Regions from separate parts of the Ensifer sp. 2TAB8 genome, predicted to be linked through region 1. Evidence: riboswitches for the same ligand, from Rfam matches in the RefSeq annotation. Region 1 holds a riboswitch; the other holds the start of a gene.
What was found. A riboswitch is a leader RNA that binds a small molecule or an ion and turns the genes downstream of it on or off. The one in region 1 is predicted to bind S-adenosylmethionine.
Positions count from the first base shown of each region.

Region 2: another riboswitch for S-adenosylmethionine. It lies ahead of AB4Z53_RS03060 (O-succinylhomoserine sulfhydrylase); the one in region 1 lies ahead of metA (homoserine O-acetyltransferase MetA).

Region 1 is NZ_JBFRGB010000003.1:144,700-149,106, reverse strand. It holds gene leuD (3-isopropylmalate dehydratase small subunit) at 1-491, shown strand, start outside; gene AB4Z53_RS08725 (RidA family protein) at 502-882, shown strand; gene AB4Z53_RS08720 (AAA family ATPase) at 991-1,830, shown strand; gene AB4Z53_RS08715 (NUDIX hydrolase) at 1,827-2,288, shown strand; SAM riboswitch at 2,529-2,606, shown strand; gene metA (homoserine O-acetyltransferase MetA) at 2,668-3,594, shown strand; gene AB4Z53_RS08705 (vWA domain-containing protein) at 3,601-4,407, shown strand, end outside.
Region 2 is NZ_JBFRGB010000001.1:619,136-623,542, reverse strand. It holds gene apaG (Co2+/Mg2+ efflux protein ApaG) at 1-376, opposite strand, end outside; gene AB4Z53_RS03060 (O-succinylhomoserine sulfhydrylase) at 616-1,800, opposite strand; SAM riboswitch at 1,847-1,925, opposite strand; gene AB4Z53_RS03055 (2'-deoxycytidine 5'-triphosphate deaminase) at 2,000-3,097, shown strand; tRNA gene AB4Z53_RS03050 (tRNA-Gly) at 3,180-3,254, shown strand; gene AB4Z53_RS03045 (transporter substrate-binding domain-containing protein) at 3,396-4,229, shown strand; gene AB4Z53_RS03040 (tellurite resistance TerB family protein) at 4,266-4,407, opposite strand, start outside.

The DNA.
Region 1 (4,407 bases):
GCAAGGGCCTTTTCGCCGAAGCCCGTTACAACGAGGATGGCTCGGTCAACCCGGACTTCGTGCTCAACAAGCCCGCCTACCAGAACGCCAAGATCCTGGTTGCCGGCGACAATTTCGGCTGCGGCTCCTCGCGCGAGCACGCACCGTGGGCGCTGCTCGACTTCGGTATCCGCTGCGTGATCTCCACGTCGTTCGCCGACATCTTCTACAACAACTGTTTCAAGAACGGCATTCTGCCGATCGTCGTCAGCCAGGCTGACCTCGACAAGTTGATGGATGACGCCTCGCGCGGTTCCAACGCCATCCTCTCGGTCGACCTCGAATCCCAGGAAATCACCGGTCCGGACGGCGGCTCGGTCAAGTTCGAGGTCGATGCCTTCAAGCGTCACTGCCTGCTGAACGGCCTCGATGACATCGGCCTGACGCTGGAAAAGGCGACCGCCATCGACAGCTTCGAGAAGTCGGTCGGCGCCTCGCGCCCCTGGGCCTAAAGCAAGCGGCATGACGCGCAAGCTCATCTCCTCGGGCTCGCCCTTCGAAAAGACGGCAGGCTATTCGCGTGCCGTCGCGATGGGCGACTGGTGCTTCGTCTCCGGCACGACCGGCTACGACTACGCCACCATGACCATGCCCGAGACGGTGGAGGAGCAGGCGCGCAACTGCCTGAAGACGATCGAGGGCGCGCTGAAGGAAGCGGGCTTCTCGATGAAGGACGTGGTGCGCAACCACTACTACGTCACCGATGCCAGCTTCGCCGACCGGGTGTTCCCGGTTTTCGGCGAAATCTTCGGCGAGATCCGCCCGGCCGCAACCATGATCGTCTGCGATCTGATCCGCCCGGAAATGCTGATCGAGATCGAGGTCACCGCCCTTCGCGGCTGAGACAGAACTTTCTGCTCGCACCATCTCTTCTCAAATCGATTCCGATTTCGGCCAAGATGCGGTAGTCCATGGACTTCGCAGACGAGACGCTGAACCCGGAAGACGCCCATGCAATTTCAAGGCACCGCCGACTATATCGCCGACAAGGACCTGATGATCGCCGTCAACGCCGCGATCCGGCTGGAACGGCCGCTGCTGGTCAAGGGCGAGCCCGGCACCGGCAAGACCGAGCTTGCCCGCCAGATCGCCGCAGCCCTTGGCCTCGAGCTGATCGAATGGAGCGTCAAGTCGACCACCAAGGCGCAGCAGGGGCTTTACGAATACGATGCCGTATCGCGCCTGCGCGACAGCCAGCTCGGCGACGAGCGCGTCAACGAGGTCAGGAATTATATCCGCAAGGGCAAGCTCTGGCAGGCCTTCGAGGCCGATCGGCGCGTGGTGCTCCTGATCGATGAGATCGACAAGGCCGATATCGAATTTCCGAACGACCTGTTGCAGGAACTCGACCGCATGGAATTCCATGTCTACGAGACCGGCGAGATGATCGGCGCCCGTCATCGGCCGATCGTCATCATCACCTCCAACAACGAGAAGGAGCTGCCGGACGCCTTTCTGCGTCGCTGCTTCTTCCACTATATCCGCTTCCCCGACGCCGACACGCTCGCCCGCATCGTCGAGGTGCATTACCCCGGCATCCGCAAGACGCTGCTCTCGGCCGCCCTTGCCGCCTTCTACGACATCCGCCAGGTGCCGGGGTTGAAGAAGAAACCGTCCACGTCCGAAGCGCTCGACTGGATCCGTCTGCTCGTCGCCGACGAGGTCGATCCGGCGGATCTGAGAGCCGACGCCAAGACCATGCTGCCGAAGCTGCACGGCGCACTTCTGAAGAACGAGCAAGACGTACACCTCTTCGAGCGCCTCGCCTTCATGGCGCGGCGCGACGGATGACCCCGGACGCCCACAAGGTCCTGATCTACGCCACCTGGCGCGACCGATTGTTGGTCTTCGACGAGCCGGACTTTCCCGAGATCGCGCTGCAGGTGCCTGGCGGCACGATGGAGCCGGACGAGAGCCCAGAGGCCGCGGCAGTGAGAGAATTTATCGAGGAGACGGGGCTGACGCCGTCGGAAACGCTCGCCCATCTCGACACGCAGGACTACCACTACCCGAAGGACGGCAGGACGATCTGCCATCGGCGGCACTACTTTCACGTCGCGCTCGCCGGCGAGCAGCGCCAGACTTGGGTGCATCAGGAAATGACGCCTTATGGCGGCGGTGACCCGATCCGCTTTCGCTTCTTCTGGCTCGGCCTGGATGAGGCTGAGCGCCGGCTAGGTTATGGAATGCGGGATGCTCTAAGCCTGCTGCAGACTAGCCCCTCTCCTCGGGTTAAACCCGAGGACTAACCTTCTCCCCACAAGCGGAAAGAGGGGACGAGGACGACGAGTAAGCCCCCAAGCCGAGACGGGCCGGCAGCGAACCCGGCGATCAAGATAGGCCGAACGGCCGCTAAGCTTGACTGGCGGAGCGATCGGGTGCGGCAAGGCCCCTTCTCCCCGCCCGCGGGGAGAAGGTCGCGGCAGCGGGATGAGGGGCCACGACACCCCGAATCGTTTTTCTTGACCCCCGAGGCCCTGTCGCGCTATCAAATTCCCTGTGGTGATTTGGCCGGYCGGCTTGCAGCCACGTTAAACAAGTCGCTAAAGGGCCGAGGAAAGTTGGATTTCCGAGGACCGGTCGCGATCAATCGCTGCCGGTTTTTTTGTATTGATCGAGTGGAAGCCCATGCCCATCAAGATTCCCGATACGCTGCCCGCTTTCGAAACCCTCGTGCATGAGGGTGTGCGGGTGATGACCGAGACCGTGGCGATCCGTCAGGATATCCGCCCGCTCCAGATCGGGCTCCTGAACCTCATGCCGAACAAGATCAAGACAGAGATTCAGATGGCGCGCCTGATCGGCGCCTCGCCGCTGCAGGTGGAACTGTCGCTGGTGCGCATCGGCGCTCACCGGGCCAAGAACACTTCGGAAGATCACCTGCTCTCCTTCTACGAGACCTGGGAAGAGGTACAGGGCCGCAAGTTCGACGGCTTCATCATCACCGGCGCGCCGGTCGAGACGCTCGAATACGAGGACGTCACCTATTGGGACGAACTGAAGCGCATCCTCGACTGGACCGAGACCAATGTGCACTCGACGCTCAACGTCTGCTGGGGCGCGATGGCGGCGATCTATCATTTCCACCACGTGCCGAAATATGCGCTGAAGGAAAAAGCCTTCGGCGTCTACCGCCACCAGAACCTCAATCGTTCCTCCGTCTATCTCAACGGCTTCTCCGACGATTTCGCGGTTCCGGTCTCGCGCTGGACCGAGGTCCGCCGCGCCGATATCGACAAGGTGCCGAGCCTCGAAATCCTGATGGAATCGAAGGAGATGGGCGTCTGCCTGGTGCACGAGAAGAAGGGCAACCGGCTCTATATGTTCAACCACGTGGAGTATGATTCGACGTCGCTGTCGGACGAATACTTCCGGGACGTGGATGCGGGCGTGCCGATCAAGATGCCGCACGACTATTTCCCGCACAACGATTCGACCCTGCCGCCGCAGAACCGCTGGCGCAGTCATGCGCATCTCTTCTTCGGCAACTGGATCAACGAGATGTACCAGACGACGCCGTATGATGTCGCGGAGATCGGCGCCGGGAAAAGCTGAGGTCAGATGTTCATTCCCTTCTTCCTCGAACTCAAGGCGGCGAAGGTCCCGGTCACGCTCCGGGAATTCCTGTCCTTGATCGAGGGGATGGAGGCGGGCATCGCCACCTTCGACGTCGAGGCCTTCTACTATCTGGCGCGTACGGCACTGGTGAAGGACGAGCGCCATATCGACCGCTTCGACCGGGTGTTCCAGCACTGCTTTTCCGGCCTTGAAGCCGTCAACCCGATGGAGGCGGGCGAAGAGGCTGTCATCCCCGAGGACTGGCTGCGCAAGCTCGCAGAGAAGCATCTGAGCGAGGAAGAAAAACGCCTGATCGAGGCGCTTGGCGGCTTCGACAAGCTGATGGAGACCTTGCGCCAGCGGCTGCAGGAGCAAAAGGGCCGGCACCAGGGCGGCTCGAAATGGATCGGCACCGCCGGCACCTCGCCCTTCGGCGCCTATGGCTACAATCCCGAGGGCGTCAGAATCGGCCAGGACCAGTCGCGCCACCGCCGCGCCGTCAAGGTCTGGGACCGACGTGAATTCAGGGACTACGACGACACGGTCGAACTCGGCACCCGCAACATCAAGGTCGCACTGAAGCGCCTCAGGCGCTGGGTGCGCCAGGGTGCCGCCGACGAGCTCGACCTCAACGGCACGATCCGTTCCACCGCCGAACACGGCTATCTCGACGTCGTGACTCGCCCCGAACGCCGCAATGCCGTGAAGCTCCTGATGTTCTTCGATATCGGCGGCTCGATGGATGATCACATCCGCATCGTCGAGGAACTGTTCTCGGCGGCCCGCGGCGAGTTCCGGCACATGGAGCAC
Region 2 (4,407 bases), on a different contig from region 1:
CGAGCCCGGGTGAATCGAGCGAGAAGGCGGGAATGGCCACGTTGAAGGTCTCTCCGCCTTCCGCTTCCATGCTGTAGTGGCCGAACATCACGCCCGACGGCGTATCCAGCGGGCAGCCCGACGAATATTCATAGGTGTCGCCGGGATTGAGCAGCGGCTGTTCGCCGATCACGCCGGGGCCGCTGACCTCGTCGACCTGCCCATTCTCATCGGTGATATGCCAGTAGCGGGTCATCAACCGGACGGCTGCGTCCGAATGGTTCGAGATGACGATGCGATAGCCCCAGACATAGCGGCCGTCATCGGGATCCGACTGCTCTTCGAGATAGTACGGCTCCACCGTAACTTCTATGTCGCGGGTCAAAGCGCGATACATGGGCAACACCTTGCTTCAGGTCTTTCAGGGTATTCTACAGCAAGATGGTTTCGTCAAGAATAACGGCAAGATTGTGCATACCCATTCCTGGGCAATGGCTTGCGAGAATCCCGATCGGCTGTTTGGGCCCTCTCGATCCCGCAGGTGACGCCACCTGGGATGGCAGCGCTGCAGCAGCATGAGCGCCGCGGGGGATCGACGGCCGCCGTCCTGTCGCGGCGGCCGTATCTTTCGTTGCCTCAGGCTTTGACAGCCTTGAGCGCGCGGGCGAAATCTTCCACCACGTCGTCGCTGTCCTCGATCCCTGCCGAGAAGCGCACGGTGCCGGCGGAAATGCCAAGCTCCTCGCGGGCCTCGTCGGTGAGGTTCTTGTGCGTGGTCGTTGCCGGATGGGTGATCAGGCTCTTGCTGTCTCCGAGGTTGTTGGAGATGCGGACGATTTCAAGCGCGTTCTGCAGCGCGAAGGCTGCATCCTTGCCGCCCTTCAGTTCGAAGGCGACGAGCGTCGAGCCGCCGGTCATCTGCTTGGCGATGATGTCGGCCTGCGGGTGATCCTTGCGGCCGGGATAGATGACCTTGGCCACCTGCGGCTGCTCGGCGAGGAAATCGGCGACGCGGCGGGCCGTTTCCGTCTGCTGCTTGACGCGCAGCGGCAGGGTTTCGATGCCCTTCAGCAGCGTCCAGGCGTTGAACGGCGACATGGCCGGCCCGGTGTGGCGGAAGTAGTCGTGCAGGTTCTCGTTGATCCAGTCCTTGTCGGACAGCACGACGCCGCCCAGGCACCGGCCCTGGCCGTCGATGTGCTTGGTCGCGGAATAGACGACGATATGGGCGCCGAGTTCCAGCGGCTTCTGGAACAGCGGCGTTGCAAAGACGTTGTCGACGACGACCTTGGCGCCGATCTGGTTGGCGAGCTTCGCGACGCCGGCGATGTCAATGACTTCGAGCGTCGGGTTCGTCGGGCTTTCTAGGAAGAAGACCTTGGTGTTCTTCTGGATCGCCTTTTCCCAGTTCTTGAGATCACGACCGTCGACCAGCGTGCATTCGATGCCGTATTTCGGTGCCAGCGTCTCGACCACCCAGCGGCAGGAACCGAAGAGGGCGCGGGCAGCGACGATGTGATCGCCGGCCCTCAGCTGGCAGAGGATGGCGGCGGTGACGGCGGCCATGCCCGATGCCGTGGCGCGCGCGTCTTCAGCGCCTTCCAGCATGCACATGCGCTTTTCGAACATGTCGTTGGTGGGGCTGCCGTAGCGGGCGTAGATAAAGCCTTCGGTCTCGCCCTTGAAACGGGCTTCCGCAGCTTCCGACGTCTCGTAGACAAAGCCCTGGGTGAGGAAGATTGCCTCGGACGTTTCGCCATGCTGGGAGCGGGTGGTTCCGCCGTGGACGAGTTGGGTTGCCGGGCGCCAGTTCTTGCTCATGGGACGATCACCTTCAAAAACAAAAAAACCGGCCGCGTAAACGGGCCGGTTTTGACACCCGGCCTTTTTAGCTACTTGTTTAACGTGGCTGCAAGCCGACCGGCCAAATCACCACGGGATAAAGCTTCAATACTGCTAGGGTGCGCTTGCGTCAATTCCCGGAGTTTGGTTTTGTCTCGCAACTGAAAAGAGGACTGCAATGGGCCGCGACACTGGGATTTTGGCCGACCGCGCGATTGCCGCGCTGTTCGAAACGGGGCGCCTGAAGAGCGAGAGGCCGTTGGACGCCGATCAGATCCAGCCGGCGAGCCTCGACCTGCGTCTTGGCGCCAAGGCCTTCCGCGTCCGCGCGAGCTTCATGCCAGGCCCGTCACACCTGGTCGCGGACAAGCTCGACCGCCTGAAGCTGCACGTGGTTGATCTCACCGATGGCGCAGTGCTGGAGACCGGTTGCGTCTACATCGTGCCGTTGATGGAAAGCCTGGCGCTGCCTTCGGACATGTCGGCTTCGGCCAATCCGAAGAGCTCGACCGGCCGTCTCGACATCTTCACCCGCGTCATCACCGATCGCGCCCAGGAATTCGACAAGATCCCAGCCGGCTACAGCGGCCCGCTCTATCTCGAAATCAGCCCGCGCACCTTCCCGATCGTCGTTCGCCGTGGCTCGCGCCTGTCTCAGATCCGCTTCCGCGTGGGCCAATCGCTGCTGTCGGAGCAAGCGCTGGTGGCGCTGCACGAGAGCGACGTTCTCGTGGCGAGTGAGCGCCCGAATGTCAGCGGTGGCGGCATTGCGCTGTCGATCGACCTCAAGGGCACTGGCCCGGACGGCCTGATCGGCTACCGCGGCAAGCACCATACCGCGGTCATCGACGTCGACAAGAAGGCGCAGCACGCGATCTTCGACTTCTGGGAGCCGCTCTATAGCCGTGGACGCGACGAACTGATCCTCGATCCGGACGAGTTCTACATCCTTGTCTCGCGCGAGGCAGTGCATGTCCCGCCGCTCTATGCCGCCGAGATGACGCCGTTCGATCCGTTGGTGGGTGAGTTCCGCGTGCACTATGCGGGCTTCTTCGATCCGGGCTTCGGCCATGCCTCGGCCGGCGGCACCGGCAGCCGCGCGGTGTTGGAGGTGCGCAGCCATGAGGTGCCGTTCATCCTCGAGCACGGGCAGATCGTCGGCCGCCTCGTCTATGAACACATGCTGGAACGGCCCGAGGGCCTCTATGGTCTCGGCGTCGGCTCCAACTACCAGGCGCAAGGCCTCAAGCTTTCGAAGCATTTCCGCGCCGAGTAGGAGATTTTGCGTGGGACCCTCGTGCGATACCGCGCAAGGGTCCTTGACAGATCGTCTCGGTTCGGGAAATTTCGCAGGCATCGCGGGTGTAGTTCAGTGGTAGAACGCCAGCTTCCCAAGCTTGATGTCGTCGGTTCGATCCCGATCACCCGCTCCAATTCTTCCTGAAGCCTCTCTTGCCGCGTTCGCGCGAGGCCTATGGCCAGTTGCCTTGCGGACGGTTACTTTACCGCTCGATGAATCATCCCGCGGTTCTAAGGGCCGCCCCTGCCACATGAGACATGCCGGCCCGCTGCCCATGAGATTTCTTTCCCTGTTCGCTCTCTGCGCGTCCTTGATCGCAACGCCGTTGGCGGCGCAGCCGAAGGATCTGCCGATCCTGTTCGATGCGCGCGAACGCATCGCCAAGCCCGATCTCACGGGTCTGGCGCGTCTGCGTTTCCTGACGACGGTGGACTTTCCACCGTTCAATTTCATCGACCAGTCCGGCAAGCTCTCCGGCTTTCACGTCGATCTGGTGCGCGAGATCTGCCGCGAGCTCGACATCGAAGCCAAATGCCAGATCCAGGCCGTGACCTATGCGGAACTCCTGCCGGCGCTGGAACAGGGGCAGGGCGAAGCGGTCGCCGCCGGCATCGCCGTCGGCCCTGAGTTGCGCCAGCGCTTCGGCTTCTCGCGCGCCTTCATGCGGCTGCCCGCCCGGTTCGCCATCAACGCCAAGGCAGCCGGTGCCGTGGCGGGTCCGAAGGATCTCAGGAAGAAAGCGGTCGGGGTCGTGGCGGGGACGACGCATGAGGCCATGTTCAAGGCGTTCTTCCCGAAGATCGAGGCCAAGGTTTTCCCGGATCGCGACGCCATGCTGACGGCGTTGCAGAAGGGTGAAGTGCCGGCGGTCTTTTCCGACGGATTGCAGCTTTCCTTCTGGGTCTCAGGCACGACCGCCGGCGGGTGCTGCTCGCTCGTCGATGGCGCCTATTTCTCGCAGCGCTTTCTCGGCGAAGGCCTGACGATCATGAACCGCAAATCCGAACCGGCCCTGACCCAGGCCATCGACCACGCTCTGCTGGCGCTGTCGCGCAGCGGTCGGCTCGAGGAAATCTACCTGCGCTATTTCCCGAACGGCATCTACTGAGGGCAATGCACCTGGGTTAGGCCAGGGTGGGATAGGCTATCGGCGGAAGCGGGCAAGCGCCCCGCGCTCGATAGCCGCGCAGGTGAGCTTGTCGAGACCCAGGCGATCGCGCAGCAACTGCAGCAGGCGGATCTCCTCGTTGCGGATACGTTGGTCCGCCGCGGCGATTTCGACCGCG